3 regions of the Chryseobacterium carnipullorum genome follow, and region 2 is predicted to be linked to each of the others. Evidence: riboswitches for the same ligand, from Rfam matches in the RefSeq annotation. Region 2 holds a riboswitch; each other region holds the start of a gene.

Region 1 (3,289 bases), 880 kb from region 2:
ATGACCTGCCCAAAATAAGTATTTCTTACCATGAAATTGAATTTTCCGATGGCATAATTCAGTCCTAAGGATGCTTTTGTTTTGGGAGACAGGGTTTCAATAATATTGATCTGATCGGGCCCGAAGAATTCATTTTGGGCAGGCACTAACTTTTCAGGAAAATGGAAATCTTTGATCTTTGTCTCAGTATAATTTCCTGCGAGATTGATATTTAAATTTCCACCGCCTACTTTCCAGTCATACGTTACTACCACATCAACGCCTTTTGTCTCGGTATCAATAGCATTGGCGAAAAACCTTCCGCTTTCTACGTTATACTCCGCCAGTCTTGGATCTGTGATATTACTGGTGATCACAATTCTATCCTTTACCCTGATCCAATATCCATCAACTGTGATCAGTAGTCTGTTGGCTGGCTTTACAGCAAATCCAGCACTGGCATTGACTGATGTTTCCTGCTTTAATGTATCGAATCCAAGCGCTTTTGCCGCATCGCTGTCGTTTCTGAAAATCCCTTTGGTCACAATGCCAGATCCTGAAGTAGAAATATCTGCATAGGAGTTGTTAAAATATTGCTGCTGAAGGGAGGGGGCTCTGAAACCAGTTCCCACCGCTGCTCTTATAGCATAGTCTTTTACAAATTCATATCTCAATGCCAGTTTTCCGTTCAGGGTATTTCCAAAATCTGAATAGTTTTCAAATCTCCCGGCAAGATCTATATTTAATTTTTTAGCAAGATCATAAGAAACATCTGCATATACCGCTGCTGAATGTCTGGATTTTTTCAAGGCATTATCCGGTGAAAAACCTATAAATGACTGTGAACCCCCATTGCCTTCAACCGTAGAATCAGGGCCGGAAGGATTCCCATTGATGTCATAACGGGTGTAAGAAGCTTCATCTCCTGCTTTGATTTGATATTGTTCAAAACGGAATTCTCCTCCAAAGGCTACATTAAACTGATTGATATTTTTAGATATATCAAGATTGACAGTATTCTGAAGGAAACTGTGAGCTCCTGCATAAAAACTTGTTGGAGATTTCGCTCCCAACGAAGCATTATTGGTATTATTCACATTATAATTGAACGTATTGCTTCCGAAAGTATTGCTTAAATCAATCAGCCAGTTGTTTACATTATATTTAGCTCCTAAAGCATAGGAGAAATCGTAGACCTGTGATCCCAGAGAGGCCTGAAATCCGTTTGGATAAATAGAAGAAACCACATTAGATGTTTCACTTGGCAGCCTTCTGAAACCAAATCCTTTTCCTTCTTTAATACTGAAACCTCCGAAAGAATAAAGTTTGAAGTTTTCACTCAAAGGATATTCTGAATTAAAAAACAATTGTGCCTGTCTGATCTGAGCATCTCCGATCTGGAAGTTAAAATCATTACGCGTCAATCCCCGTTCTCTTATTTTTTGATCGTCAGCTGCTCTCGCTGCATCAGGATCATCTGCAAATTCATACGCAAAATTATCTCCGAAAATATCAAGATCATGATTTTGAGTTCTTGTAGTCTTACCCCGGTGACTCAACTGCAGTGAGAGATTGATGTAACTGTCTTTTTTTCCAAGAGAGGATCCATAGTTGATTCCTGTCTGATAAGTTTCCCCGTCGTTTCTTCCAGTAATTCCGTAAGATGCCGATGCCGACGCTCCAATATCTTTTTTAAGGATGATATTCACAACCCCTGCAATAGCATCTGAACCATACTGTGCTGCCGCACCGTCTCTCAGAACTTCTATCCTGTCAATAGCAATCACCGGAATAGTACTGAGATCCGTTCCTACAGATCCGTTTCCGACCGTATTCTGATAATTCACCAGTGAGCTGGTATGCCTTCTTTTGCCATTGACGAGTACTAACACCTGATCAGGTCCCATTCCTCTCAGACTTACGGGATCAATATGTTCCGTGCCGTCAGAAGCTGATTGTCTTACCGCGTTGAATGAAGGGATCACATAGTTCAGAAGATCCTGAACTGTAGTTTGCGGTGCAGATCTCTGCAGTTTTTCTATATTGATAATGTCTACGGGAACCGGGGTTTCCAGTTTTGTTCTTTTGGCATTCCGGTTTCCTACAATGACCACATCTTCGATCTGAGTTCCTTTTTCCTGTTCCTGTGCGTTGACCAAAACGGATCCCAAGAGTATAACAGACAGGCTTAATTTTTTCATCTTTCGTTCTTATAAATTAATAATATACTTCTACGGACCTCATCCGCAGATATAAAAAGACTTCAAGAAATGGAATTGCTGCCAGAATATTGACTTTTCTCATCTTCCCCACAACGGGCTGGAATTAGCACCTTTACACTTTTTAGAGACGTGCAGGTTGCTAAGGTTTCATAGGGCCAAATCCCTCCACCTTTCTTGATAATCTACTGCAAAAGTAGACTAATATTTTTAATTACCAAAAAGTAGATTTATATATTCTGTGCTGTGAATAAAAAAGAGGGATCATGTCCTTTCATCATCCCTCTTTTTTCCATTTATTTAATCACCATCTTCTGGATAGCTGTGCCTGTTTCAGACCGTAAATGAACCAGATAGGTTCCGGAAGGATAGGCTAACTTCAATTCATAAGTTCCGTTTTCCTGAGGTAATTGAAATGAATCCATTTTTTTGCCGCTCATGTCAAAAATAACGATGTCTCCGTTTTTCACTTTGTGGTAAATCAATTTTACTAAACCATTTTTTACGGGATTATCTGCAATCTGAAGTGATAATTTATTCATTGCGTTGACATCAACGGTTGCAAGTGCTCCGGAGTAATTTCCAAAAACCCTGAATTCTCCAGGCTGCAACATAATAGGAGTTGTGGTAGAAGCAAAATTCGAGATCGTGTTATCCATCAGGTTCTGCCATTGCCCTGCATACGGAAAATAAGGAATAACATTTTGTGCGGACGTGGTATAATTGGCCAGCACAACAACGTTTTTCATTCCATTCAGGGTATTATCATATACATAAATCCTCGTGATCAGGCCCTCCGGGTCATTGGTAAGGTTGTTGGATTCTATTGTGTATGTTTTAGACTTGAAAACCTGGTGGCTATTTCTGATATTGATGATTTTAGCCCAGGTATCATATACCGCTTTTCTGCTGGCATTCGTATCATAGCCTAGTGTAAAGGCAACAGGTTTTTCATCGGTTCTGCATCCGCTGTTGATCGTACCGTTTGCACAACGGTTGATACTGAATTCGTAACCCAATTCTCCAAACTGCCAGATCATTTTAGGACCGGGAATGGTAAAAAATGTCGCCCCAAAAGTTTTCATTCTTTC
Region 2 (3,289 bases):
CGGGTGATGTTTTCACCTGAAAGGTGCAATAGTTTTATGGTATCAATTAATGGAAGACCTGCTCCTACATTAGTTTCATAAAGATAACGTCTGTTATTTTTACTCAACGTATATCTTAGTTTACGGTATTCCTCGATGGGAAGTGTATTAAAAATTTTATTGGAAGAAACCAGATCAAAACCGTTTTCAGCAAGGGCATGATAGTTTTTCACAAAATCTTTACTCGCAGTATTATCAACAACGATAAGATTTTCCAGCTGATTTTCTTTTGAGAAGCTGATCAGCTCTTCAACATTGGATGGATGTTGTGCTGTTAAAACCTCATCATTCCAATCTGCATTAAAGCCTTTTTTATTGAAAGCAATTTTTCTTGAATTGGCTACTGCCACTACCTTAAGGTCTATTTTTTTACGTCTTCTGATTTCTTCTGAAGACCGCAATACCTGTTCTATTAAAGTTTTCCCCACGTTTCCATGACCAATAATTGCCAAATGAACGGTTTTAGGTTTATTGAAAATTTCAGATTCAATAACATTCTTCGTTTTTTCATCCTGTGAGGAGGTCACTACAATATTGACTCTGTTTTCTCCTGCAACCTGGTTTAAAAGAAGAGGGAAAACATTATTTCTGGCCAATTCTGCCAAAACTTTATTGAAATCTTCCGCTACAAATCCAAGTACGGAAACATTATTAATGCTATAGATCTGTGAAACCTTTCCTGATTTTCTTTCTGCTTCAAATTCATCAATCAGACAGGCAACCGCTTTTTCTGCATCTGCCTCATTGACCAGAATAGAAAGTCCGTTTTCAATAGCCTGCTGGGAAATTACCCCTACACTGATTCGCGCTAAGGTAAGCGCCTTAAAAATCCTTCCGTCGATCCCGATTTCACCTAAGAAATCTTCTCCTTCAAATTTGATGATTGATCTGTTTTTTAAAAACTTAATCTCTTTCGCATTTTTCATCTGTTTCTAATTTTTTGTTTGTCATTTGTCAGATAAAACTTCGCTTCCGCGCCATTTCATTCTACAAAATATTATTTATGATATTATTTAATTGTTCGTATTCCATTAAGAAGGCATCATGGCCATGAATAGACTGTATCTCATGATAGAAAACATCTTTCTTTTTCGCCTTCAGCTTTTCAAAGCACATTCGAATTTCTGAGGCAGGAAAGAATAAATCTGTATCTACAGCGATCAGGTGCATTCGTGCTCCGATTTTTTCCAGTTGATCTTCGTGGGTATTAATATTCATCAGCAAATGATTCATCAGCTTATAAGACTCTAAACTAAATCTATCGTTTAATGAATTACCGTGATAGACAAGCCAGTCTTCTGACTCTAGCCGCTGATTTCCCTGATGATATCTGTTTTGAAATCTGTCATTTAAAGACTGGGGAGTTCTGTAACACAGCATAGCGTGAATCCTTGCTTTCTGCAGAGGTTCGTCATTTCCGTTCAGCAAAAATTTCTGAACCAGACACTGTGCGTGAAGCCAGTCATGCGTTTTAAAATCGCAGGCAATGGGGATGAATATCTCTGCGAGCTGTGGCTGTCTGGAAAGCATTTCCCAGGCAATTCCTCCTCCGAGAGAGCCTCCAATAATGGCATATATGTTTTTGATATGTAAAGCTTCGAGCCCTTTCAAAAATATTTGAGCAATATCTGAAGGGGTGAAGTCTTCGTATTCGTCAATTAAAAAATGATCATATCCGTTTCCGGGGATATTGAAACAGAGAACTGTGTATTTATTCGTATCGATCACATGATTTTCACCAATCAATTGTTTCCACCATCCTTTTTCTCCGGAGACATTTGAATTTCCGGTTAAAGCATGATTAACCAATATAAGAGGTGCGGTAAACAGGTCTTTCCCGAAGATCTGATAAGTCAACGGGATATGGTATTCCTTTTGGGAATGATTCTGATACGAAAGATGTATATAGTTTAGTTCTGTTTTCAATTCTATTATTATTTTAATACAATTGAAAATGCCACAGGAAATGGCTGAAAAGAACTTCAGTAAGTTATCTGTCCAAAATAAATTGGTAGAACGTAGCACCTTCTTTGCTTGCACAAAGGGTTGCTAAGGTTTCATAGGGTCTAATCCCTCAACCTTTCTTGATAACATTTTCAATATTTGAATGAACGCTCTGCAAAGATAAGTCTTTTCTTTTTAATTTTTCAAAAAAAAATATTTAATATTAAAAAAGCCTGTAATGATAAGTGTTTCAAGGCTATGTTAAGAATTCTTCAGATGAAAGGAATTGGAATTATTTTTCAAAAAAACTACCTTCGTATTGAAAAAAGTGATGAAATATGATTGTTGAAAAAGAAAGATTACAAGATTCCAAATGGAAAAACTGGGGTCCGTACGTAAGCAACCGGCAGTGGGGAAATGTACGTGAAGACTACAGCCCGAACGGAAATGCATGGCATTACGCCAACCATAATAATGCAGAAAGCTACGCCTACAGATGGGGAGAAGAAGGCATCGCCGGAATCTCTGATGTGAAACAGATTTTCTGTTTTGCATTTTCATTCTGGAACAAAAAAGATAAAATAGTCAAGGAACGTTTCTTCGGACTGAGTAATCCTCAGGGAAACCACGGGGAGGATATTAAAGAGATCTTTTATTACCTGGATAATACGCCTACTCATAGTTATATGAAAATGGTATACAAATATCCGATCAATGCATTTCCCTATGATGATCTGGTGGCTGAAAACGGAAGACGAAGCAAAAAGGAACCTGAATACGAGATTTTTGATACGGGAATTTTTGACAATGATGAATATTTTGATATTTTCATTGAATACTGTAAAGCGGATCACAATGATATTCTGGCAAGAGTAACGGTTCATAACAGAAGCAAACAAGATGCTCCTATTGTAATAGCACCGACTGCTTGGTTCAGAAATAACTGGAAATGGGGCTACAATACTTATAAAGGACAGATGAATGCTTCGTTCGACGGATGCATTGATATTAACCATGACAGCATCTCGATCAAAAAAATCTATTCGAGAAATCTGGCAGCGAAAAGTGCGTTTTGTGAAAATGAAACCAATGCCCCTAAATTGTATGGAGCGCCTTATACCGGAAATACGTACTTCAAGGACGGAATTAATGATCATATCGTTTATGGAAGTAATACGGTAAATCCTGAAAAACGAGGAAGTAAAGGTTCTTTTATCATTGATGATTGTATTGAAGCTGGACAATCGAAAACTTTTGATTTCAGGCTATGTCCTGAGGAAATTGACGGTCCTTTTGATCAGTTTGA
Region 3 (3,289 bases), 960 kb from region 2:
TTGTAGTTCGCTGCAATGTAAACCTGGTTCATCAGGTTATACTGTACGCTGGCATTAGGAAAAAGCTTAAACTTATTGAATGTGGTAAGATCTCTTTCAAGAATAGCGCCATCCTTTATGGTTCTTGTAATTCCTGAAATATCATAATTTTCAGCACGGGTACCTAATATAAAGTCAAACTTCTTAAGCTTTGCCTGGAATTCAAGATAAGTAGAAGCGGTTTGTCTCTGGTATTCTAAATTGGTAAGTCCTTTATTTTCTGTATCATAATCCTGTCTTTCATACAAACCTCCCAAGCTCACTTTTCCACCGTCCATAAGCTTTATTGGCTGTGAATAATCAATTTTGAAGTTTGCTACCCTCATATCTGATTGATTGTCAAGTACATTTTCCCCACGATAAAAAAGGAAAGGTTCTAAAGGGGTAGCGTCAGTGTAGAAACCTCTCTGGAAGAAATTATCCTGAGAGAATTTGGAGGTAGACTTTGTATATCCGAACTGGAAGTCCAGCTTTTGAGATTTGTCACTGAAGCGCTTCTGATACGTCACAACAGCCTCCTGTCTCAGGTTGTTGGTATGAGCCACATCTGATGCTTCATAATCAGCTTCACGGTAGGTGATAGGATTAATGTTCACAAGGATGTCGGCAAGCCCTCTACTCGCAGTATAATTGTCGTTATTATTGTGATAAATATCGTAGTTCACTAATAATCTGTCCTGTCCAAGATCAAAAGTCAGACCGGATTTAGCAAAATAACCTCTCCCTATTCTGTCTGTATTATTGTGCAGTATAACATCCTGATCACCGTTCAGCATACTTTCACGGTAATTCTGGCCCACATTCAGCTGCCAGCCGAATAGTTTATTTCTTGCATTCAGATTCACAGAATGGGTTGTTCTGCTTCTGAACTTATCGTAGTTGGTAAAAGAGTAATTTCCCGAATACGTTGCCGTTAAATACTTATTGGCGTTTTTATTCGTGATGATATTCATGATCGCCCCTCCGGAGGTGGCAGGGAATTCTGCTCCCGGCTGCGTAATCACTTCAATTTTTTCTACTGAATTGGCCGGCATTCCTTCAAGGAAAGAATTTAATTCATTGGAGGTAATATTAAGAGGTCGTCCGTTCAGATATACATCCAGGATTTTCCCCTGATACATCATTCCCGCAATATCGGTAGCGACCAGTCCCGGAAGTTTTTTGATGCCCTCAAGAACGTTACCGTTATTCAGCTGAGGCTGTTCAGAAAAGTCAAAGATAGTACGGTCTGCTTTCTGTTCAACGGCTTTTTTAGTTTTGGTAATGACAACGCCTTCGATCTGCTTTTCTTTCTCTGGACTGCTCGTGCTCTTTTCCTGTGAATAAGCGAAAAAAGACCCTAAAAGGGATAAAGCTAGTATAGTTTTTTTCATAATGTTTTTTTACTACTCTTCAGTTAGACGTAAAAAAGAGCAATTTGTTACGGCAAAATTTGCGAAAAGTTAAATTTTTAAGCAATTATTTTTTTTATTCCGAAATAATTATATCTTTGCCAGGTAATTATCAAGAATCTCATAGATGGGATAGCAACCTGCAAAACAAGCAAGGTGCTACAATAGATAAGCCGGTATGCCCGGAAAAAATGTTTATTCTCTATTTCTTCCCATCTTGACATTTTTGTTTTAAAAATAAAATCAATGTTTAAAGACAAGGGAAACCTCAAGACCAATTTAAATTTTCGTTTCTCAGATCATGAAGTGTCACTTCGTTATTCTGACCTCTTTTCATGCCATTTCTACATGCGCATGGGTTGTTGTTTCTAGACTTCTTTAAAAAATAATACTTCCATTTTGGCTTTTTAAAAGTAACCTTACAAGAAGGTTGCAGGAATACTATTGCCAAAAATCAAACAAACAATTACTCAAAAAAATAGAAAACACATGCGCAATTTCGAGAAAAAAACAATCATAGCTTCAGCAGCTCTTATCTCAGCATTTTACTTTGGACAGTCGGATTCTGCAACATCCAAAAAAATAGATGATGTAGTCATCCTCGGATCAAGAGGAGCCGGAAGATCTCTTACAGACACTCCGGTTCCCGTAGATATCATCAATATTTCAAAGATCTTAAGACAAAGTCCTGTTAACAATATCAGTCAGGCCCTCAATTATGTAGTGCCTTCATTTTCTTCCACTTCACATACGGTCAATGACGGAACCGATTTTGTAGATCCCGCTCTTCTCAGAGGACTGGGTCCGGATCAGGTTCTGGTCTTGCTTAATGGTAAAAGAAGATATCAGTCTTCATTGATCAATGTGACATTGACTCCGGGAAGGGGTTCGGTAGGAACAGATCTTAATGCAATCCCTGCTTTTGCTCTGGAGAAAATAGAAGTACTAAGAGATGGAGCGTCTGCTCAATATGGCTCTGATGCCATTGCAGGAGTCGTGAATTTAGGACTCAAAAAAAGATTAGGGCTTTCAGGACAGGTTTTCCTTGGAGGATACGCTTCCCCTGTCGCCAATAATTTTTCCGGAGGAGTAGACGGGCAGACGATCTCCGCAGATCTGAATTACGGAGCTAAAATAGGTGAGAAAGGCTTCATTAATGTTACCGGATCGGTACAATACCGTGATCCGTATTCAAGAGCGGGCGTCCGTCATGGAGACATCTATAACGCTTATAATGCCATTAATTACAGAGCATTGCAGGATGGAGTCAATATCGATGGATTATATAAAAATATTACCAATACTTCCAACAGCCAGCAGATCATCAATACCGTCAAACAATATGCCTCGCAGGTAGGCTATTTTTCACAGGATTTCAGAGATCAGATTTCAGGAGCGAATAGTATTGCTGCCCTACAAGGTTTGCTAGGGAAAGATTTTACTAACGATGAGCTTAGTTACAGAGGCCTGGAAAGAAAAGATTTCAGCCTGAGAGCGGGGCAGTCTAAGCTGCAGTCGGGGCAACTTTATTTCAATTCTGAAATTCCGGTGAATGAAGACTGGAAAGTCTATTCCTTTGGAGGATACAGCTACCGTTTGGGAAATGCCGGAGGATTCTTCCGTCTGCCCAACACGGAAAGAAATATCAATGCGGTTACCCCGAATGGATACCTTCCTCAAATTGAAGCCAATGTGAATGATTATTCCTTAGCAGGAGGGATTAAAGGGAAATGGAATGGCTGGAATGTAGATCTGAGCAATACTTTCGGAAAGAATGCTTTTAATTTTGGGGTAGTGAATACATTTAATGCCTCTCTGGGAGATCACTCACCAAGAACTTTTAAAGCAGGAGGATCAGA

The links. Region 2 has a riboswitch for S-adenosylmethionine ahead of EG346_RS03510 (alpha/beta fold hydrolase). Riboswitches for the same ligand answer to the same signal wherever they lie in the genome.
Region 1: it holds a riboswitch for S-adenosylmethionine, as region 2 does, so the genes downstream of both, EG346_RS07545 (TonB-dependent receptor plug domain-containing protein) here and EG346_RS03510 (alpha/beta fold hydrolase) in region 2, are expected to answer to the same signal.
Region 3: it holds a riboswitch for S-adenosylmethionine, as region 2 does, so the genes downstream of both, EG346_RS07915 (TonB-dependent receptor domain-containing protein) here and EG346_RS03510 (alpha/beta fold hydrolase) in region 2, are expected to answer to the same signal.

What each region holds. Positions count from the first base shown of each region.
Region 1 is NZ_CP033920.1:1,631,385-1,634,673, reverse strand. It holds gene EG346_RS07545 (TonB-dependent receptor plug domain-containing protein) at 1-2,180, opposite strand, end outside; SAM riboswitch class I at 2,277-2,385, opposite strand; gene EG346_RS07540 (alpha-amylase family glycosyl hydrolase) at 2,495-3,289, opposite strand, start outside.
Region 2 is NZ_CP033920.1:751,833-755,121, forward strand. It holds gene EG346_RS03505 (ACT domain-containing protein) at 1-965, opposite strand, end outside; gene EG346_RS03510 (alpha/beta fold hydrolase) at 1,027-1,965, opposite strand; SAM riboswitch class I at 2,027-2,133, opposite strand; gene EG346_RS03515 (MGH1-like glycoside hydrolase domain-containing protein) at 2,322-3,289, shown strand, end outside.
Region 3 is NZ_CP033920.1:1,711,650-1,714,938, forward strand. It holds gene EG346_RS07910 (outer membrane beta-barrel protein) at 1-1,412, opposite strand, end outside; SAM-I-IV-variant riboswitch at 1,535-1,632, shown strand; gene EG346_RS07915 (TonB-dependent receptor domain-containing protein) at 1,920-3,289, shown strand, end outside.